2 regions of the Cryobacterium zhongshanensis genome follow, and region 2 is predicted to be linked to the other one. Evidence: predicted binding sites of a transcription regulator. Region 2 holds the regulator's gene; the other holds the start of a gene.

Region 1 (9,965 bases), on a different contig from region 2:
TCGAAGGCGAGGGCGCGCCGGGCGGCACGCCGGTCATGCAGGAGGGCGACCCCGTACGCGGCGAAGTACAGCACCACCATCGGAATGGCGAGGAGGAACATCGACACGACGTCGGCTGCGGGGGTCGCGATCGCGGTGAAGAGGATGATGACGAGGATGGCGACCCGCCAGGACTTGATGATCGACGTCGCGCTGATCACCCCCGCGAAGTTCAGCAGCACGATGAAGACGGGCAGGACGAACGCGATCCCGATCGCGACGACGAGCTTGAGCACGAAGTCGAAGTAGCTCTGGGCGGTGATGAGCGCGGCATCCTGTGACGGTGCGAAGCCCGTCATGAGCTCGACGACGTGCGGAAGCACGTAGAAGCCGGCGGCGCAGCCCGCCAGGAACAGCGGTACCGCAGTGAAGAAGAAGCCGAAGGTGTAGCGCTTCTCGGTGCGGGTCAATCCCGGCATCAGGAAGGCGAAGACCTGGTACAGCCACATCGGGCTCGAGATGACGATTCCCACGTAGACGGAGATCTTGAGCTTGAGGTCGAAGGCGCTCGTGATGTCCGGGTAGTTCAGCTGTGCGCTACGCCCCTGTGCGGACGCGATCGTGTAGATCGGCTCCCTGAGGGCGTTCCAGACGAAATCGGACAGGAAATAGCCGATCACGGCGCCGACGAGGATTCCGGCGGCGGCAAGGAACAGGCGTTTCCGCAGCTCGAGAAGGTGCTGTCCGAGGGACATCTTCCCGTCAGGGGCCGTGCGCCGAGTCGTGCGCCGAGGAGTGCGCCCAGGCACGGAGGTTACGGCTTTGTCGTCGGATCGGGCGCGTCGGCTCCCGGGGCGGAGTCCGTCCCCGGTGCGCTCTTCGTCTCAGCGGGCTCGTCGCTGCGGATCTCGCTCTTGAAGATCTTCATCGACTGGCCAAGGCTGCGCGCGAGCGCGGGAAGCTTGGGCGCACCGAAGAGCAACAGAACGATGACAAGGATGATCAGGAAGTGCCATCCGGTCAGGTTGTTAAGCATGAGGGTGTGTCCTCTTCATCGGTGGGTCAGGTCTGACGATCGGACCGTGTTGCAATAGCTTACCTCTGGCAATCCGACGATCCCGCCGTTCCTGCCTTCGACGTTCCCGAGCGGTGCGTTGCAGGTCGACGGTCCTGGCGAGCTCGTTCCAGTCCGCGAAGATCGCGGGACGCCGCGGCGGCTCCGTCTCCTCCTCCGGGTCCGCGTCGAGCGCTCCCACGAGGTCACCGAGCGCACCGACGGCATCCGCGAGCACCATGAGCTTCCGGAACAGCAGCACGGCGAACCAGGCCAGCATTCCGAGCAGGACAAGCACCAGCCCGGTCCAGATCAGCACCCAGCTCCACCACGGCATCGGCTACTCCCCCGGCCCTGCCGCTGCGGCGGATGCCGCAGGCTCCGGATAGCGCGCCGCACCGGCATCCGCCCACGCGCGCACGATCTCGCGAGCGGCAGCGGGCTCGACGACGGTGACGACCCCGGAGAGACCCGCGACGAGGCGTTTGAGCGCGTGATAGTGCGAGACACGCAGCGTCGCCCTGACCCGGTCACCGGCGAGTTGCTGGACCGGGCGGCCAGACAGGTAGTCGCCCAGGAGCGGCAGCGCGCCGGCCGCGAGCTCGACGACCACGTCGAGGTCGGATTCGGAGCCCTGGAACAGGGCGTCGGGCAGGATCAGGTCTTCGGTGCGGCTCGTCACGGGGCGGTCGGTGGCGGTGAGCGTACTCATCCGGTCGAGCCGGAAGGTCCGGACGGCGCCGCGCAGGTGGCACCAGCCGCGCAGGTACCAGTCCCGGTCGACGGATTCGACGCGGAGCGGGTCGACGTAGCGTTCTTCCTGACCGCCGCGGGCGTTCAGGTAGTCGAACCGGACCTGGACGCCGGTCTGCAGGGCGGACTGGATGACGGAGATCGCCGTTCCCGAGGCGCTCGCGGACACGGCGAGCTGGCTCGGCGCGGCGGTAGCGCTCCGGGTGAGCTTGGCCATCAGTGATGCGATCGCATCCCGGTCTGCGTTCTCGGGAAGCGAGGAGAGGTACTGCAGGCCGGCGATGAGCGCGGCCGCCTCGCGTGCGGAGAACCGGGGGGAATCCTCGATCGCGACGAGATGGGTCAACACGATCGTGTCGTCGGACTCGAACTGGCCCCACTCGATGTCGAAGAGATCCCCGGGCAGGTACTGGCTCGTGTCGCCGGGCACCCCGGAGACGGCGATCAGGGTGACCGCGTCGCGTACCCGCTCGGGCGTGACACCGAAGTGCGCGGCGACGTCGGTGACGCTGATGCCGTCGTGGTCGATGAGATACGGGACGAGCGAGAGCAGGAAGGTGAGCTTGTCTGGGGCGCCGAGCGGCACGCGGGGGCTCATGAGCGAGCCTCGAGCGGCTCGAGGAGTTCGTGGTGTTCGTGGGCGTCGCGGACGAGGAGGAGTCGGTCGAGCACGGCGTCCCGGAGGGCCGGCGGGGAGAGCACGAGCACCTCTGGCCCGAACCCGGCGAGTTCGTCCGCGAGGATGTTCAGGTCGGTGTAGTGCAGGACGAGCGCTCCGGTCGGCTCGGCGCCGAGGGCATCCGCTGCCCGCTTGCCGAGGCGGACGGCGGCATCGGTGCCCGGGAGGACCTCGATCTCAGCGACGTTGGCCGTGAAAAGGGCGTCGAGTTCAGCGAGGGCGGCCTGGCCGGCATCCGGCCCGGATTCGGGTGCGATCAGGTCCGGGACGACCGTGACCGGTCCGACGATGCGGGAGAGCAGGAAGGTACGGGTGGCACCGGCGTCGAGGTCGGTGCCGAACAGGTGCCAGCGGCTCTCGTGCTGGACGACGGCGCGCGGCGCCACCTTCCGGCGCCGCGGGGCCGCCTCGCCCGGCTTGAGGTACAGGAACGAGACCACGTGCGCGCGGTCCATGGCCTTGCTGAGCGGCTCGAAGGAGGCGTCGCGGACCCGGAGGGTCGGGGCATACCCGAGCACGGGGTCGCCGTCCGCTCCCCCGAGCGCGTTGAGCTTGGTCAGGGCGCGCCGGGACTCCGCCGAGAGCGAGCCCTCCTTCCACACGGTTGCGGCAAGTTTGAGCAGCATCAGTTCGTCGCCGGAGAACGATACGTCCGTCGGAAGTTCGTAGAGGCCCTTGGGGATCCGGTAGCGCAGATTGCGGTTGTTCCCTGGATCCTCGGGCTGTTCGACGGTCTCGAGCGGGATCCCGAGTTCGCGGATGTCGTCCTTGTCCCGCTCGAACTGCCGTTCTAGGCTCGCATTGTCGCCGCTGTGCACGTAACGCTGCCGGTAGCCCTGAACAGTCGACAGGATGTCGGCCTTCGTCAGGCCGATTTCGGTCGCTATCAGTGCCAGCACGAGGCTGAACAGGCGTTCTTCAACCGTGATGCGGTTGATCGGTTCGGGGGTGGTCGACACGCTGTGAGTCTAACCGAGCCCCGGTAGCACCCCCGTGTCGAGCAGTGAGAAGCGGATGCGCCACGTTGCCCGTGTCCCCGGTCAGTCGCGGTTGGGTGGTCCGGTGAGGACCTGATGGGCGCGGTGCCGGTTCGGTGGCCGCCAGAGTCGTTGCGGGTCGATCAGTCCGGGGGCCCGCACTTGTGGTGAGCCCTTCACCATCCGGATTTCCCACCCCGAGGTGTCGATCGTGTGGTGATGGAACCAACACAACAGGACCCCGTTGTCGACATTCGTCGGGCCGTCTTTCGCCCACGGCTTCACATGGTGTACCTCGGCCCAGTGCGCGGGGGCCTTGCAGCCGGGGATGATGCACCCGCCGTCCCGGGCGGTGATCGCCCGCCGCTGCGCCCGGTTGAAATACCGCCGTTCCGGGCCGAGCTTGAGGACCTGGTTGTTGGCCCCGAACAGCACCCCTTGGAAGCCGCCGTCGCAGATGCGCTGGTGCACCGTCTTCAGCGACACCGGGGCTTCGACGCCGTCGATCCACCCCACCCCGACCCCGCTCGCGAGGTCGGCGGCGTTCACGTGCACCATCACCGTGGGAGCCGACCCGCCCATGCTGGGCGTGTCCTGGTCGCGGGCGGCGTGTTCGATCAACGCCCGGAGGATGTCCGCGCGTTTCTCCCCGCTGGTGCGGGTGTCCTGGCGGCGTTCCCGCAGCTCGGCCTCGATCACGTCCAGCTCCGGGCCCGTGCCGGCGTCGCCTGCGGTTTCGGCGCCGGGGATCATCTGCCCCGAATCCATCAGCGCCTGTTCCTCCTCGGTCGGGAATGCGGGCCGGGCGTGGAAGCTGAGGAAGGCGTCGAAGAGGGTGTTCATCATTCCGAACAGTTCCGGCGTCACCCCACCCTTCACCGGATACAACCCGTTCTTGAGCTGTCCGAAGCCGATGTTCGACTTCGCCTCGAACACATCCTCCTGCGGGAGCACCCCGTCCGGGTCCAGGGCCGCCTGCCACTGGAGCACCATGCCGCGGATCAGATCCGCAGCCGCGGGGACCCCGGCGCCGGCGAGGTTCTCGGTTTCCGGGGTGATCAAACCGGCCGCCGTGGCGACCAAAGCCCGCTCCGCCGTCAGCAAGTCATCCGGCGCCACCCGGTGACTGATCGTCTGCAGCCCCGTGACGATCAGCTCCGCGGTCTCCACCCCGATCTCCCCCGCCGTCAGCGCGGCGCCAACGGCCGGGAACAACGGCGGCAACCAGCTGCTCCCACCGCACGGCCGCGGCAACACCGCGTCCCCGAGCTTCGTCCTCCGCTTCACTTCCCTGGCCGACACCCGCGTCACCCGGGTCAGGACGTCCCAGGGGCCCGTGCAGCCCATCCTCCAGGCCAGCCCGTCCCGGCCGAGCACCCGCGCCCGCCGATCCACGTCCGTCGCCGTGTTGACCCGGGCGGCGTCCACCGTCCGCCCAATCGCCTCCACTTCCTTCAACGCCGTGACCGCTTCCGCATCACTGAGCAACCCAACGGGGATCGCGGCCAGGGCCTCCGCGAGAACCGAACGCGCTGCAGCGAGCCGGGCGACAGCATCCGCATGCACCGACGCAACCGAGCCGGCCAGCCCCTCGGCGCCCTCGAAACCCTCGGCGACCGCGACCGGATGGGCCGACTCGACCTGCCCGACCGAAGACCCAACCGGATGAGCCGACTCGACCTGCTGGCCGCCCACCGTGGTGGGGTGATCCCCCGCGGCCCCGGAATCGGGTGTCTGCGGGGTGTGTGACTGTGGGTCCGAAGCTCCTGCCATACCCCGATTCTACCCCGAATCGAACACGAATGCGAGGCTTGCTCACTTACTTTTGGGCTTCTCATCTCGAGATTCATACCTGACAGCGAGTGTGTCCGCACTCGTGGTGCCGAATTCAGGAGATGCGCCCGGGCGAGCAACAGCGGCCCGCGGACCAGTGCGGCCGATCCCGACCTGCAGCAGGCATCTCCTGAATTCGGCACACTGACGCGGCCAGACGCACCGCGGGGTCATGGCCCGAGATTCGTGGGGCATCCGAACCGCACCGTGCCGATGCGGCGAGAATACGGGACAGGCGCCCGAAAACACGCGTCACCCCCCGCTCTCGAGAACGGAGGGTGACGTGTGCAGCAGTTGAGGGCGGGGTTAGCCGATGCCGAGGATGTCGATGACGAAGACGAGGGTCGAGCCGGCGGGGATGGTTCCCTGCGCTGAGTCTCCGTAGCCCTTCGCCGGCGGGATCACGGTGAGGATCTGCGAACCCACGGTCTGGCCGATGATCGCCGTCGCGAACCCGGGGACGACGCCGCCCTGGGTCTTCGAGCCGTCGACCGCGAGCAGTTGCGCGGGCGCACCCTTCGTCCAGCTGGAGTCGAAGACTTTCTTGTCCGCCCAGAGGACGCCGGTGTAGTGCACGGTGACCTTGTCGCCCTCCTTGACAGTGTCGCCGGTTCCCTTCTTCAGGACGGCGAGCTGGAGGTCTGCCGGCGGCGTGCCGCCCGGAATCGTGATGCCGGGGGTGCCGTTGGCGTCGAGGACGACCGCGGGAAGGCCGTTCACCGGGGTCTGGTCGGCACCGTTGGCCCGGAGCAGGTAGGTCTTCACGACGTCGATAACGAAGACCAGCGAGTCCGTCGCGGAGATCCCGAGGGTGGGGTTGCCGCCCTGCGGTCCGAACGCGTCATCCGGGGAGACGACGACGGCGACACGCGAGCCGGCCTGGGCGCAGGCGAGCCCGTCCGTGATGCCCTTGATGGTCTGGTCGTTGAGCGTGAGCACGTTCGCGCTCGTGCTGTCGTACTTGCTGACCTGGATCGGCGAGCCTGTCGTCCCGTTGTAGACGTTCAGTTCGATTTTCGCCTGCTGCCCGGTGACGAGCTTGTCTCCGGACCCGGGCACGATGACCCGGCCCTGGGTCGACGTCGTCATGAGTGGCGTCGGGATGTCGACCTTCGGGACGGCTCCGAAGTTGTCGCTGACGGAGACGAGCTTCGAGGCGGCGCCATCGCTGATGGGGGCGACGCAGCTCGACGCGGCATCCGCGCTGCTGCTGCACCCGGTGAGGGCGGCAAGCAGCAGGCTGGCAGTCGCGATGAGGGCAGAAGCTCTACGCACAGGATCTCATTTCAGTGTGGGAAATTCAGCGTGCGGCGCCGTCTGGTCGCCGGGAGTCGAGAGGCCGAACACGGCCGGAGCCTATCCTAACCGGCGTCGGCTGCGCTGTCGGCAGCACCGCTGATCGCGGCGTCGGTCGCAGTCTGGGCGGTTCCGGGCAACTCAGCGGGTGCGGCGACGACCGGGCCGCGCCCGTCGAGGCCTCTGGCCTTGGAGATGGCCGCACCGGTCTCCGCGATCCTGACCCGCTTGCGCATGACCTTGCCGCTCACGCTGCGTTCGCCGAGTGCGCCCGGGGTCCAGGCCTCGACATCCGCATCCGAGAAGTCGGTCTTGGAGGGTCGGCGCTTGAGCTCGGGCAGGATCGTGTCGGGGGCGAGACGCCGTGCCGTGATCAGGAACCCGGTGTGGCCGATCATGCGGTGGTCCGGGCGGACCGCGAGACCCTCGACGTGCCAGCCGCGCACCATGGTCTCGTTCGAATCCGGGTTCGTGTAGAACCCGGTTCCCCGGATGGCCTCGGCCACCCGGGAGAGCTGGGTCACGGTCGCGACGTAGCAGAGGAGCACGCCGCCGGGCTTGAGGGCGGCGGAGACGGCCTCGAGGCATTCCCAGGGGGCGAGCATGTCGAGCACGACCCGGTCGGCCGTCTGATCCGGGACCGCGGACGGCAGTGCGTCCGCAAGGTCGCCGAGGGTGATCGTCCAGTTCGTGGGGTCGGCGCCGAGGAACGTGGCGACGTTGTCCCTCGCGACGTCGGCGAACTCGGCCCGGCGTTCGAAGGATGCGAGGTGGCCGGCCGGCCCGATCGCGCGGAGCAGCCAGAGGGACAGCGCTCCGGAGCCCACCCCGGCTTCGACGACCGTCGCACCGGGGAAGATGTCCGCCTGGGCGAGGATCTGGGCCGCATCCTTGGGGTAGATGATCGCGGCTCCCCGCGGCATCGACATCACGAAGTCGTTGAGCAGCGGGCGCAGCGCGAGGTGCTCGACGCCGACGTTGTTCACGACGACGGATGCATCGGGCAGGCCGATGATGTCGTCGTGCGCAAGGATTCCCCTGTGGGTGTGGAAGACCTTGCCCGGCTCGAGGGTGATCGTGTTGAGCTTGTTCTTGGGGCCGGTCAGCTGCACCCGGTCGCCGACCCGGAAGGGTCCGCTGCTCTGGATCACCTGGGTGTACTCGCCGTTCGGGGTGATGCCGGTTCCGGTGTCGCTCGTGCTGTCAGTGTCGTTCATGCGTGGGTGTCGTCCTCGTTCGGATGCGGGCCGGAACCGGGCCGCGCGGGTGCCGCGGCGGCGCCAGCGCGCCGTTCGGCAAAGACAGTGTGGACGCCGGCGAGCGTGCGTCCGTTCAGGGTCGGCCACAGCTCGTACCGGGCGCTCGCCTCGATTTCGATCATGTGCGGAACCGCGATGACCACGGCGCCGGAGGCGACGGCCGCCGCAATGCCGGGCAGGGAGTCTTCGACGGCGACACAATCGGCGGGCGTGACGCCGAGCAACCGGGCGGCCGACAGGTAGGCCTCGGGGTGCGGCTTGCTCTGGACGACCATGTCACCGGCGACGATCGCGTCGAAGGCGGCGAATCCAACCTGGTCGGACACCTGCTGCGCCATCCGGTGCTCCGACATGGTCACGAGGGCCATGGGGATGCCCGCGGCCTTGACCTCGGTCATGAGCTCGAGGGCGCCGGGACGCCAGGGGGCGCCGAACTCACCGAGGAGGCCCTGGACCCGCGTGGTCAGCCGGTCGACGATCGCCTCGGCGCCAAGGCGGACGCCGCGGTCCTGCAGGATGGCCGCGGAGTTCAGCAGGCCACTGCCGACGAGAAGCATGCAATCGCTGTGCGTCCAGACCCCGCCGAAGCTCTCGACGAGCTCGGTTTCGGCGCGCATCCAGTACGGTTCCGAGTCGACGATCGTGCCGTCCATATCCCACAGCACGGCCGCGGGCAGGGGCGAATTCGGACGGAACGGGTTCACAGGGTCCAAGTGTAAGGGGCACCGCTTATCCTTGACTGACGGTGCTTTTCCGGGCGCCCCGGCAGATCGAGGTTTCACGCAGTGACAGATGGCAATGGATTCCTGGGCGGACGCCTCCTCGTGGTGGCGTTTGCGGGCTGGAACGACGCGGGTGAGGCTGCGACCGGTGCCGTGGGCATCCTCAGGGACCTCCTCGACGTCTCCTCCCTCTTCGAAGTGGACCCCGAGGTCTACTTCGATTACCAGTTCAACCGGCCGACGATCTCCACGGATGACGAGGGTCACCGCCAGCTCGAATGGCCCGGCGCGACCCTGTTCGGCCCCGCGGAGCCGGGTGTCGTCGGAGAGCCACTCGCCGATGACGCGCAGCTGCGCGTGAGCGGCAGCAACGCCGGCAACATTTACCTCCTGCTCGGCACGGAGCCGAGCCGCAGCTGGAAGGGGTTCACCGCAGAGGTGCTCGACGCGGCCCTCGCGGCGGACATCGGCGGGATCGTCTTCCTCGGCGCCATGCTCGCAGACGTGCCGCACACCCGTCCGATCTCCATTTTCGTCTCCAGCGAGAACCCCGAGGTGCGCAGCGAGCTGCAGATCGAGCGCAGCAGCTACGAAGGCCCGGTCGGCATCCTCAGCGTTCTCTCGCACGCGGCCGAACTGGTCGGCATCCCGACCCTCTCGATTTGGGCGTCGGTCCCCCACTATGTACACAACGCGCCGTCACCGAAGGCGATGCTCGCCCTGATCGACAAGCTCGAGGAGATCATCGACGTGGTCATCCCGCGCGGCGACCTCGTCACCGAGGCCGACGAATGGCAGACCGGCATCGACACCCTCGCGGCAGACGACGAGGAGATGGCGGCGTACATCAACCAGCTCGAACAGGCGAGGGATACGGTCGACTCGCCGGAGGCGAGCGGCGAGGCGATCGCGCAGGAGTTCGAGAAGTATCTCCGCAAGCGCGGAGACGGCCGCGACGGTCAGGCCGGGCGCGCAGACGGTCGTCCGGGACCGGACGGGCCACGTCAGCCGTAACCCTTCGGGGCTAGGAGCCTGCTGAATAGTTGTTGTTCAGCGGCACTGAGGAGTTTGAATTTCAGTCGTTCGTCGAGGGGCGAGCGTGGCGGATCGTTGTCGCGGTGATTCGATGCGGTCCGGCGGCCGATCGTGGGTCGGGCGTGCGCCGTGAGGGGCCCGGTTGGTTGGGCTCTGGCCGTCAGGCCAGGGCCCAACTGCCGTTCTCTGTGGTGAGTCCGAGGCTCAGGAGCCGTTTCAGGTTTACTGAGGCTGCGCGGAGCGTCCACCAGGCGTGGTTCTTGGTAACGCCGCGGTAGGGAACTCGTCTCGCGCCGCGGGTCATCCACGCGATCGAGCGTTCAACCATGGGCCGGTGCTGCCGATAAACGGCTTGGAAGCCCGGGTCCTGGGCGCGGG
Region 2 (9,965 bases):
ATGGTGCCGCCGCTCGTGACGGCGAGGCGTTGCGCGCCGGGGCGCCCGGTGAGCAGGCCGGTGTCGCGGTCCCAGACGATCCGGGGGCGCAGCTCGGCGAACTGGTCGGAGGGGTATCGCCCGGCGAGGAGGTCGAGGGTGGCTTCGTACGCCGAGCGGGGCAGGCCCTGGAAGGGGGCGCTGCGACGCACGATGTCGAACCAGACCTCGGCCTGGATCGGCTCGAGTGCGACCGCGGCGACGGTCTGCTGGGCGAGGATGTCGAGCGGGTTGGAGGGCACCGCGATCGATTCGATCAGCCCGGCGACCATCCGCTCGGCGGCGACGGCGGCGTGGATGAGGTCGGCGCGGTGCTTGGGGTAGATCACGCCGCGGGAGATCTCGCCGACCTGGTGCCCGGCGCGGCCGACCCGCTGCAGCCCGCTCGCGACGGAGGGCGGAGACTCGACCTGCACGACGAGGTCGACCGCGCCCATGTCGATGCCGAGTTCGAGGCTCGAGGTCGCGACGACGCAGCGCAGGCGGCCGGCCTTGAGGTCCTCCTCGATCATCGACCGCTGTTCCTTGCTCACCGAGCCGTGGTGCGCGCGGGCCAGGAGGGGCTCGGCACCCGCGCTCTGGCCGCTCGCGCCCATCAGGTCGGCGGGCGGGCGTGTCGGCGTCGGGTTCGGGTTCGCCCCGTTCCCGGCGGCGCCGCCGTCGTCGCCGAGCGCGGCGGGGCTCCCGGCGGCGTACCCGTCGTTCCCTGCAGCGGATGCGGAGACCCGCGTCGCCCCGACCGGCGCGAGCTCGCCCTCGGCCCGGTCCGCGGCATCCGCCAGACGCCCGGCGTAGATCTCGTTGAAGCGCGCGGTCAGGCGTTCGGCGAGGCGGCGCGAGTTCGCGAAGACGATGGACGAGGAATGCGCGAGCACCTCGTCGACGATGGCCTCTTCGACATGCGGCCAGATCGAGCCGGCCTGCGGTGCTGCCGCCGCGGTCGACCCCTCGCGTTCGGGAACGGGGCCGAGCTGGGTCATGTCGTCGACGGGGACCACGACGCGGAGGTCGAAGCGTTTGCCCGCTGCGGGATTGACGATCTGCACCGGGGCGGCGCCGCCGAGGAACCGGGCGACCTCCGCGGCCGGGCGGACCGTCGCCGAGAGGCCGATCCGCTGCGCGGGGCGCGCCAGGAGTTCGTCGAGGCGTTCGAGGGAGACGGCGAGGTGGGCGCCGCGCTTGCTCGCGGCGACGGCGTGCACCTCGTCGATGATGACGGTGTCGACGCCGCGCAGGGAGTCGCGGGCCGCGGAGGTGAGCATCAGGAAGAGCGATTCCGGCGTCGTGATCAGGATGTCGGGAGGCGTCTTCACGAGGGTGCGCCGGTCGGCGGCCGGGGTGTCCCCCGAGCGCACGCCGACGGTCACCGTGACCGGGGGGAAGCCGAGCCGGGCCGCGGCCTGCGTGATGCCGACGAGCGGGGCGCGGAGGTTCCGTTCGACGTCGACGCCGAGCGCCTTGAGCGGGGAGATGTAGAGCACCCGGGTGCGCGGGAGCGGGACACCGACGGGCCCGGCGGCACGGGCAGCGGCCCCCGGTGAGCTCGCGGCGGCATCCGTGGACGGGACGGGTGGCACAGACGGCGCCGGTGTCGCCAGCCGGTCGATGGCCCACAGGAAGGCTGCGAGGGTCTTGCCCGAGCCGGTCGGGGCGACGACGAGCGCGTGCGAGCCCCGGGAGATGGCGTCCCAGGCGCCGAGTTGGGCCTCGGTCGGCGCGGCGAAGGCCTGGGCGAACCAGGCCCGGGTGGCGGGCGAGAATCTCTGCAGGACCTCGGTCATCTCCCCATTCTCCCCGTCACCCCTGACAGTGTGCGCTGCGGACTCCCGATCAGCGTGACGCGGCGAGCTGCACCCGCAGGGAATCGACCTGAGTGGCGATCGTGTCACTCGCCGACCAGCGAGCGGCGAGCCGGGCGAGCGTCGCATCGAGTTCCACGCGGGTGAGGCCGTCGACGAGTTCAAGGCGCACCACGAGCTCGGGCCCGGCGAGCCGGCCGAACGGGTCGCCCGCGGAGAGGGCGACGCCGAGCACGCTCAGTTCGCTCGCGATCGACGCCGCGAAGGCGTCCGCGACGGTACGGCTCGCGTAGCTCGGCGTCCACGGCTGGCCCTGCGCGATGGCCCAGAGGGCCGGCCGACGCACAACGTATTCGGTCGGTGCGGTCGGGTCGAGCACGACGAGGTCGGTATTCTCCTGCGCCGCGGCGAGGGCGATCCGGATGCCGTCGGCCGGCACCGGCCGTGCCGCACTGTTCCACGCGTTCATGGCTTCGGCCGAGGTGAACACCGGCAGAACGTTCCGCCCGTCCGGGCCGGCGACGGTGATGATCGAGAGTTCCTGGGTCTTGTCGACGAGGAGGCCGGCCTCGGTGTGGCCGACATCGCCGAGCGCCGTCACGAGCGGGATCAGCAGCCGGGACGTGCGGATCGCCTCGACGACGGCCTCCTCCCCCGACTCCCGGTCCCGGTAGCGGGCGAGGGCGGCGAGCAGTTCGACCGGGGCCGATCCGTCATCGTCGGCGTGGTCGTTGGCCTCGAAGGCCCGGCCGGCCCAGGGCTGCCCGGCGGAGTCGGCGGGCACGCCGTGGCCGCCCGGTCCCTCCGGGCCCCGGGGCAGGCCGGTCGATCCGAGATTAACGGCCGGCGACATCCAGGGCCTCACCGAGGGTGAAGGCGCCGGCGTAGAGCGCCTTGCCCACGATCGCTCCTTCGAGTCCGAGCGGGACCAGTTCGCGCAGGGCGACGAGATCGGCCAGGCTCGAGATGCCGCCGGAGGCGACGACGGGCCGGTCGGTGTGCTCGAGCACCTGACGGAGCAGGTCGAGGTTCGGACCCTGCAGGGTGCCGTCCTTGGTGACGTCGGTCACCACGTAGCGGGAACAGCCGGCCTCTTCGAGGCGGGCGAGCACCTCCCAGAGATCGCCGCCCTCCTTCGTCCAGCCGCGGGCGGCGAGGGTCGTGCCGCGCACGTCGAGGCCGACGGCGACCTGGTCACCGTGCTCGGAGATAGCGCGCGCGGCCCAGTCCGGGTTCTCCAGGGCTGCGGTGCCGAGGTTGATCCGGCTGACACCCGCGCCGAGCGCCGCCTGCAGGGAAGCATCGTCACGGATACCGCCGGACAGTTCGATCTTGACTCCGGTGACCTCGCGGATGACCCGGCTGATCACCTCGGTGTTGGTGCCGCGCCCGAAGGCGGCGTCGAGGTCGACGAGGTGGAGCCACTCGGCGCCCTGGCGCGCCCAGTCGAGGGCGGCGTCGACGGGGTCTCCGTAGTTGGTCTCGGTGCCGGCCTCACCCTGGGTGAGACGCACGGCCTTGCCGTCTGCGACGTCGACGGCCGGGAGCAGGACGAGGCGGGTGGTGGTTTCAGTCACGGTAGTCCTCAGATCAGTGATGGTGGTGCGGCCGGGCCGCCGAACAGAAGCGAACGGGGACGGTCAGTCCCGCAGGGTGCCGATCCAGTTCTTCAGCAGGCGGATGCCGGCCTCACCGGATTTCTCCGGGTGGAACTGGGTCGCGGACAGCGGTCCGTTCTCGACAGCGGCGAGGAACGGTCCGCCGTGTTCCGCCCAGGTCAGCCGGGGGCGTGGGAACGGCGGCGTGACCTCGAGCGTCCACTCCTGGGCGGCGAAGGAATGCACGAAGTAGAACCGCTCGTCCTCGATGCCGGCGAAGAGGCGCGAGTCCGGGTCGGGGGTAACGGTGTTCCAGCCCATGTGCGGCAGGATCTTCGCGGGCAGCTGGGTGACGGTGCCCGGCCATTCGCCGAGTCCCTCGGTGTCGGAGCCGCGTTCGACGCCGTGCTCGAACAGAACCTGCATGCCCACGCAGATGCCGAGCACCGGGCGTCCCCCGGCGATGCGGCGGTCGACGATCTCGTCTCCGCGCACGGCGGTGAGGGCGCCCATCACGGCGCTGAAGGCCCCGACGCCGGGTACGACGAGACCGGACGCCTCGAGGGCGGTACGGCGGTCGCTCGTCAGGGTCACGTCGGCCCCGGCGAGTTCGAGCGCCTTGACGGCCGAGTGCACGTTGCCCGTGCCGTAGTCGAAGACGACGACGCTCGTCACAGGGCGCCCTTGGTCGACGGCACGCCGGAGACGAGCGGGTCGTAGGCCTTGGCCTGGCGGAACGCGCGGGCGAAGGCCTTGAACTCGGCCTCGGCGATGTGGTGCGGGTCGCGGCCTCCGAGCACTGTGACGTGCACGGTGAGGGCGGCGTTGAACGCGATCGCCTCGAAGACGTGGCGCACCATCGAGCCGGTAAAGTGACCGCCGATCAGGTGGAACTCGAACCCGGCCGGCTCCCCGGTGTGCACGAGGTACGGGCGTCCCGAGATGTCGACGACGGCCTGGGCGAGGGCCTCGTCGAGCGGCACGAGGGCGTCGCCGTAGCGGGAGATGCCGGACTTGTCTCCGAGCGCCTGCCGGATGGCGAGGCCGAGCACGATGCCGACGTCTTCGACGGTGTGGTGCACATCGATCTCGATGTCTCCCGAGGCCCGCACGGTGAGGTCGGTCAGGGAGTGCTTGGCGAACGCGGTGAGCAGGTGGTCGTAGAACGGTACCGAGGTGTGGATGTCGGACACGCCGGTGCCGTCGAGGTTGATCGTCAGGTCGATGCTCGACTCGCTGGTCTCCCGCCGCAGGTGTGCGATGCGGGCCTGTGCGGTCGATGACTGTGCGGCCGGTGACTGTGAGCTCATGCGGCTAGTTTATTGGCCCGGACGGTTACGCGTGGCCCAGTGCCTCGAGGGCGTCGAGGAAGACAGTCGTCTCGCGCTCGGTGCCGGCGGTGACTCGCAGGTGGCCGGGGATCCCGACGTCGCGCACGAGGATGCCCTCGGCAAGCAGCGCCTCGAACGTGCCGCGCGGGTCGGAGACACCGCCGAAGAGCACGAAGTTGCTGCCGCTGCGGAGGGGCTGGTATCCGAGCCGGCGCAGTTCGGTGACGAGACGGTCGCGCTGGCCGCGGATGTCGTCGACCATGCGCAGCATTTCGGGCGTGTGCGCGAATGCGGCAACGGCCGCCGCCTGGGTCAGCGCGGAGAGGTGGTACGGCAGGCGCACGAGCCGGAGCGCATCCGTCACGGCAGGGTCGGCCGCGAGGTAGCCCACCCGGGCGCCGGCGAACGCGAAGGCCTTGCTCATCGTGCGGGAGACCAGCAGGCGCTCCCGCCCGGGCAGCAGGGTGAGAGCGGATGCCGTCCCCACCGGGGCGAATTCGGCGTAGGCCTCGTCGACCACCACGATCCCGTCGCAGGCGTCATAGACGGCGGCGATCACATCGAGCGAGAGCGGGGTGCCGGTCGGGTTGTTCGGGGAGCACAGGAAGACGAGGTCGGGATTGACGCGATTGACCCACTCGACGGCGCGCCTCGGGGTGAGTTCGAAGTCGGCGTCGCGGTCACCGGCGATCCAGCGCGTCCCGGTGCCCGAGGCGAGCAGCGGGTACATCGAATAGGTGGGGGCGAAACCAAGCAGGGTGCGTCCCGGACCGCCGAAGGCCTGGAGCACCTGCTGGAGAACCTCATTGGAGCCGTTGGCGGCCCAGATGTTCTGGCGGGTGAGACCGTGTCCCAGGTAGCGGGCCATCGCCTCGCGCAGTTCGGTGAATTCCCGGTCCGGGTACCGGTTGATCCCCCGGATCGCGGCGGCCAGTGCGGCCGCGATGTCGACGGCCACGTCCTCGGGGATGCCGTGGGTGTTCTCATTCACATTGAGAGCGACCGGCACGTGCAGCTGGGGCGCCCCGTAGGGAGTGAGCCCGCGCAGGTTGTCGCGGAGGGGCAGGTCGTTGAGACTGGTCACTCCCCCCATAATACCGGTGGGCATGTTGACGATGGTTCAGTATTCAGCCGGCCCCGTGCTCGGCTCCCCGTGCATTCAGCCCGCTCAGTAATCAGCCGACTCGGCGTTCAGCCTGCTCGGTGTTCAGCCGGCTCAGTAATCGGCGGGCTCAGTATTCGGCGGGAAGGGCCAGGCGCTGGCCGGGCTGCACGCTCTCGGAGGGCAGCTGGTTCAGGTTGACGATGTCGGCGATGACCTCGCGCGGGTCGGCGGAGGGCGCGATGTGCTCGGCGAGCTGCCACAAGGACTGGCCCGACTGGATCGTGACGTAGTCGAACGTCGTTGCGCTGTCGCTCGCGCCGCTGCCGCTCAGCGTGCTGCCGTCTGCGGCGGCGAGGCCGCCGTTGAGTGCGAGCGCGAGGGCGCCCACGACGAGGGGAACGGCGGCGGCGGCGGTCAGCACGGCACGACCGCGCCGCGTGATGCGCAGCCGGGTGTGCGCCCCCGGGACCAGCTCGATTGTTGTGCTCATGTCTGCCTCCTGTGTATTCGTATCCGGCTCTCGGCCGGGAGAGCCGGATACGAAGCTATGTTCCGAATATATATTCGATTGTTCGAACAATCAAGACTTTCTCCGGTTATTATTGGGGTGAAGTACACGACACACTCGAATGAATGTCTCTCTTTCGCCCCACGCTGGTTACAGTTTCGATTGACTGGTCTGAACTCAACCAGCGACCACTGACATTCGGATACGGTCGCCTCACGGCATCCGCCGCGGCGACCGACCACCACCCGCCCACCGCCACCGACAGGAGCGACATCGTGACCCAGGACAGCGTGACCCCGGACAGCGTGACCCAGTTCAGCGGCGGATCCCCTGAACGAGGCGGCACGCGACGGAGGAAGAGCCTCAGCGACAAGCAGCGCGCGATCATGGACGTGATCCAGCGCTCCGTCGGGCAGAGGGGCTATCCGCCGAGCATGCGCGAGATCGGTGACGCCGTCGGTCTGTCGTCGCTCTCGAGTGTCACCCACCAGCTCAACCAGCTCCAGCTCAGCGGTTACCTGCGCCGGGACCCGAACCGGCCACGGGCGCTCGAGGTCCTGATCGAGTTGCCGCAGTCGCCGGAGGACACCGCGGCGGGAGCCGCGGAGAACTTCCAGCAGGGCACCCCGGTCGGCGACGCGGCGATGGTGCCGCTCGTCGGACGGATCGCCGCCGGTGTGCCGATCATGGCCGACCAGCAGGTCGACGAGATCTTCCCGCTCCCGCGCCAGCTCGTGGGCAAGGGCGAACTGTTCATGCTCAAGGTCGTCGGCGAGTCGATGATCGACGCCGCGATCATGGACGGCGACTGGGTCGTCGTCCGCCAGCAGAAGACCGCGGAGAACGGCGAGATCGTCGCCGCGATGCTCGACGGCGAGGCGACGGTGAAGGTGTTCCGGCAGCGTGACGGCCACACCTGGCTGCTGCCGAGGAACACCAACTTCGAGCCGATCCTGGGCGACCACGCCGAGATCCTCGGCAAGATCGTCGCCGTTCTGCGTTCCCTTTAGTCCGGCGCTCCCGGCAGCCCGGCGCCCGCGCTCCAGCGCTCGCTCTCAGTAGGCGCGCCATTTGCGCCGCTTCGCGCCAGGCATGCCTGGCGCGAAGCGGCGAAACTGGAGCGCAGAGAACCGGACCTGGCGCGAAGCAGCGGAACTGGCGCGTCTTGCGCGGCACGGGCTCGCCCCCGGGACAGCTCAGGCGCGGGCGGGCACCCGCTCGGCGAGGCGCGCACGCACGATCCGGGTCGCCTCGATCATGTTGGTCAGGGACTCGACCGTCTCGGCGTAACCGCGGGTCTTGAGCCCGCAGTCCGGGTTCACCCAGACCTGCCCGACCGGGATGGCCGCAACGGCACGGTCGAGCAGCTCCGTGAGTTCGGCGACGCTCGGCACCCGCGGCGAGTGGATGTCGTAGACGCCCGGCCCGATGCCGTGGTCGAAACCGTTGGCCTGGATGTCCGCGACGACCTCCATCCGGGAGCGGGCCGCCTCGATGCTCGTCACGTCGGCGTCGAGGTTGCGGATGGCGTCGATCACGACGCCGAACTCGGAGTAGCAGAGGTGGGTGTGGATCTGGGTGGCATCCAGCACCCCCGCCGTCGCGAGCCGGAACGAACCGACGGACCAGTCCAGGTAGTCGGCGTGCCCGGCCTTCTTGAGCGGGAGCAGTTCGCGCAGGGCGGGTTCGTCGACCTGGACGATGCCGATTCCGGCGGCCTCGAGGTCGGCGATCTCGTCGCGGAGGGCGAGGGCGACCTGACGGGCGGTCTCGCCGAGGGGCTGGTCGTCCCGCACGAAGGACCAGGCGAGGATGGTGACCGGTCCGGTCAGCATGCCCTTGACCGGCTTCGCGGTGAGGCCCTGCGTGTAGGTCGACCACTCGACGGTGATCGGCTTCGGGCGCGAGACATCGCCCCACAGGATGGACGGTCGCGTGCACCGGCTGCCGTAGGACTGGACCCAGCCGTTCTCGGTGACCGCGAAGCCGTCGAGGTTCTCGGCGAAGTACTGCACCATGTCGTTGCGCTCGGGTTCGCCGTGCACGAGCACGTCGAGGCCGATCTCCTCCTGGAGGTCGACGACCCGGGCGATCTCCGCGCGCATCAGGTCGCGGTACTCGTCTGCGTCGAGCACTCCCGTGAGGAAACGGGCGCGGGCGCGGCGGATCTCCCCGGTCTGCGGGAAGGAGCCGATCGTCGTCGTCGGCAGGAAGGGCAGCGCGAGGGCGGTCTCCTGGGCGGCGAGGCGGTCGGCGTACTCCCCGCGGGTGAAGTCGTCGGCGGTGAGCGCTGCGGCGCGGGCCCTGACGGCACCGTCGCGCACTCCGGGGGCGATGCGGCGGGCGGCGAGGGCTCTGGTCGCGGCGTCGAGCTCGGCGTCGATGGCCTCCCGGCCGTCGGCCAGGCCGCGGGCCAGGGTCGCGACCTGGCCGACCTTCTCGTCGGCGAAGGCGAGCCAGCTCACGAGGTCTGCACCGAGCGCGGACTCGTCGGTGACCGTGTGCGGGACGTGCTGCAGGCTCGTCGAGGTCGAGACGGCGACCCGCGGTGACAGGACGCTGACCTCGTCGAGGTGGGCGAAGGCATCCGCCAGGTCGCCGCGCCAGATGTTGTGCCCGTCGATGACACCGGCGACGAGCGTCTTCCCCTCGAGGCCGGGGACGGCCGCGGGCAGGGCGCCGCGGACGAGGTCGAGGCCGATGGCTTCGATCGGTGCGGCGGCGAGCACGGGCAGGGCGTCGTCGAGGCTGCCGTAGGGAGCGGCGACGAAGATCGCCGGGCGCTGGGCGAGGTGGCCGAGGGTCCCGTACGCCCACTGCACTGCGGTGAGAGCCTCGGCGCGGGGCACAGGGACGCTCTCGCTGACGAGGCCCGGTTCGTCGAGCTGCACCCAGTCGGCGCCGGCGTCCGCGAGGCGCTGCAGCAGCGTCGCGTAGACCGGAATGAGGTCGTCGAGCCGGTCGAGGGGCTCGAAGCCCGCGGGGGCTTCGTCGCTCGGCTTGCTGAGCAGCAGGAACGTCACCGGGCCGACGATGACGGGTCGGGTCAGGAAGCCGGCCGCGCGCGCTTCCTCGAATTCGCGCACGATCCGGTCGCTCGACAGGGAGAACTCCGTTTCCGGTCCGATCTCCGGCACGAGGTAGTGGTAGTTCGAGTCGAACCACTTGGTCATCTCGAGCGGGAGGCTCTCCCCTTCGCCGCGAGCGAGGGTGAAGTATCCGGCGAGGTCGATGCGTCCGTCGGCGTCGAGGAGCCCGGCGAAGCGGGCCGGTACGGCGCCGACCGTGCAGAGCGCGTCGAGCATCTGGTCGTAGAAGGAGAACGACTCGGGGATGGCCGAGTCTGTGCGCCCGAGACCGAGGGCGGCGAGGCGGTCGCGGGTGGCCTGGCGCAGTCCGGCCGCGGTGGCTTCGAGCTCTGCGGCGGTTGTGGTGCCGGCCCAGAACGCTTCGACGGCCTTCTTGAGCTCACGGCGCGGGCCGATGCGCGGGTAGCCGAGGATCGTGCCTGCGGGGAACGGGGAGGTGCTGGTCATGGCGTGTCCTTTGCGGTGAGGGTGCTGTGCGGTTCGGATGGGCGGATCA

What was found. The regulator LexA, encoded in region 2, represses DNA repair genes until DNA is damaged. The targets are predictions, from matches to a motif close to TCGAACANNTGTTCGA.
Region 1: a site for LexA is predicted at 5,235-5,250, ahead of MQH31_RS07790 (HNH endonuclease signature motif containing protein). Genes of this name have one in related genera too.

What each region holds. Positions count from the first base shown of each region.
Region 1 covers NZ_JALGAR010000001.1:1,710,613-1,720,577, reverse strand. The annotation lists gene tatC (twin-arginine translocase subunit TatC) at 1-734, opposite strand, end outside; gene tatA (twin-arginine translocase TatA/TatE family subunit) at 794-1,015, opposite strand; gene MQH31_RS07805 (hypothetical protein) at 1,008-1,370, opposite strand; gene MQH31_RS07800 (helix-turn-helix transcriptional regulator) at 1,374-2,384, opposite strand; gene MQH31_RS07795 (helix-turn-helix transcriptional regulator) at 2,381-3,424, opposite strand; gene MQH31_RS07790 (HNH endonuclease signature motif containing protein) at 3,506-5,215, opposite strand; gene MQH31_RS07785 (FKBP-type peptidyl-prolyl cis-trans isomerase) at 5,582-6,550, opposite strand; gene MQH31_RS07780 (tRNA (adenine-N1)-methyltransferase) at 6,637-7,788, opposite strand; gene MQH31_RS07775 (HAD family hydrolase) at 7,785-8,534, opposite strand; gene MQH31_RS07770 (PAC2 family protein) at 8,616-9,566, shown strand; partial or broken gene MQH31_RS07765 (IS1182 family transposase) at 9,748-9,965, opposite strand, start outside.
Region 2 covers NZ_JALGAR010000010.1:29,673-39,637, forward strand. The annotation lists gene MQH31_RS20085 (Lhr family ATP-dependent helicase) at 1-1,820, opposite strand, end outside; gene MQH31_RS20090 (SseB family protein) at 1,870-2,691, opposite strand; gene priA (bifunctional 1-(5-phosphoribosyl)-5-((5-phosphoribosylamino)methylideneamino)imidazole-4-carboxamide isomerase/phosphoribosylanthranilate isomerase PriA) at 2,675-3,415, opposite strand; gene hisH (imidazole glycerol phosphate synthase subunit HisH) at 3,479-4,111, opposite strand; gene hisB (imidazoleglycerol-phosphate dehydratase HisB) at 4,108-4,746, opposite strand; gene MQH31_RS20110 (histidinol-phosphate transaminase) at 4,772-5,860, opposite strand; gene MQH31_RS20115 (LysM peptidoglycan-binding domain-containing protein) at 6,000-6,362, opposite strand; gene lexA (transcriptional repressor LexA) at 6,767-7,390, shown strand; gene metE (5-methyltetrahydropteroyltriglutamate--homocysteine S-methyltransferase) at 7,577-9,916, opposite strand.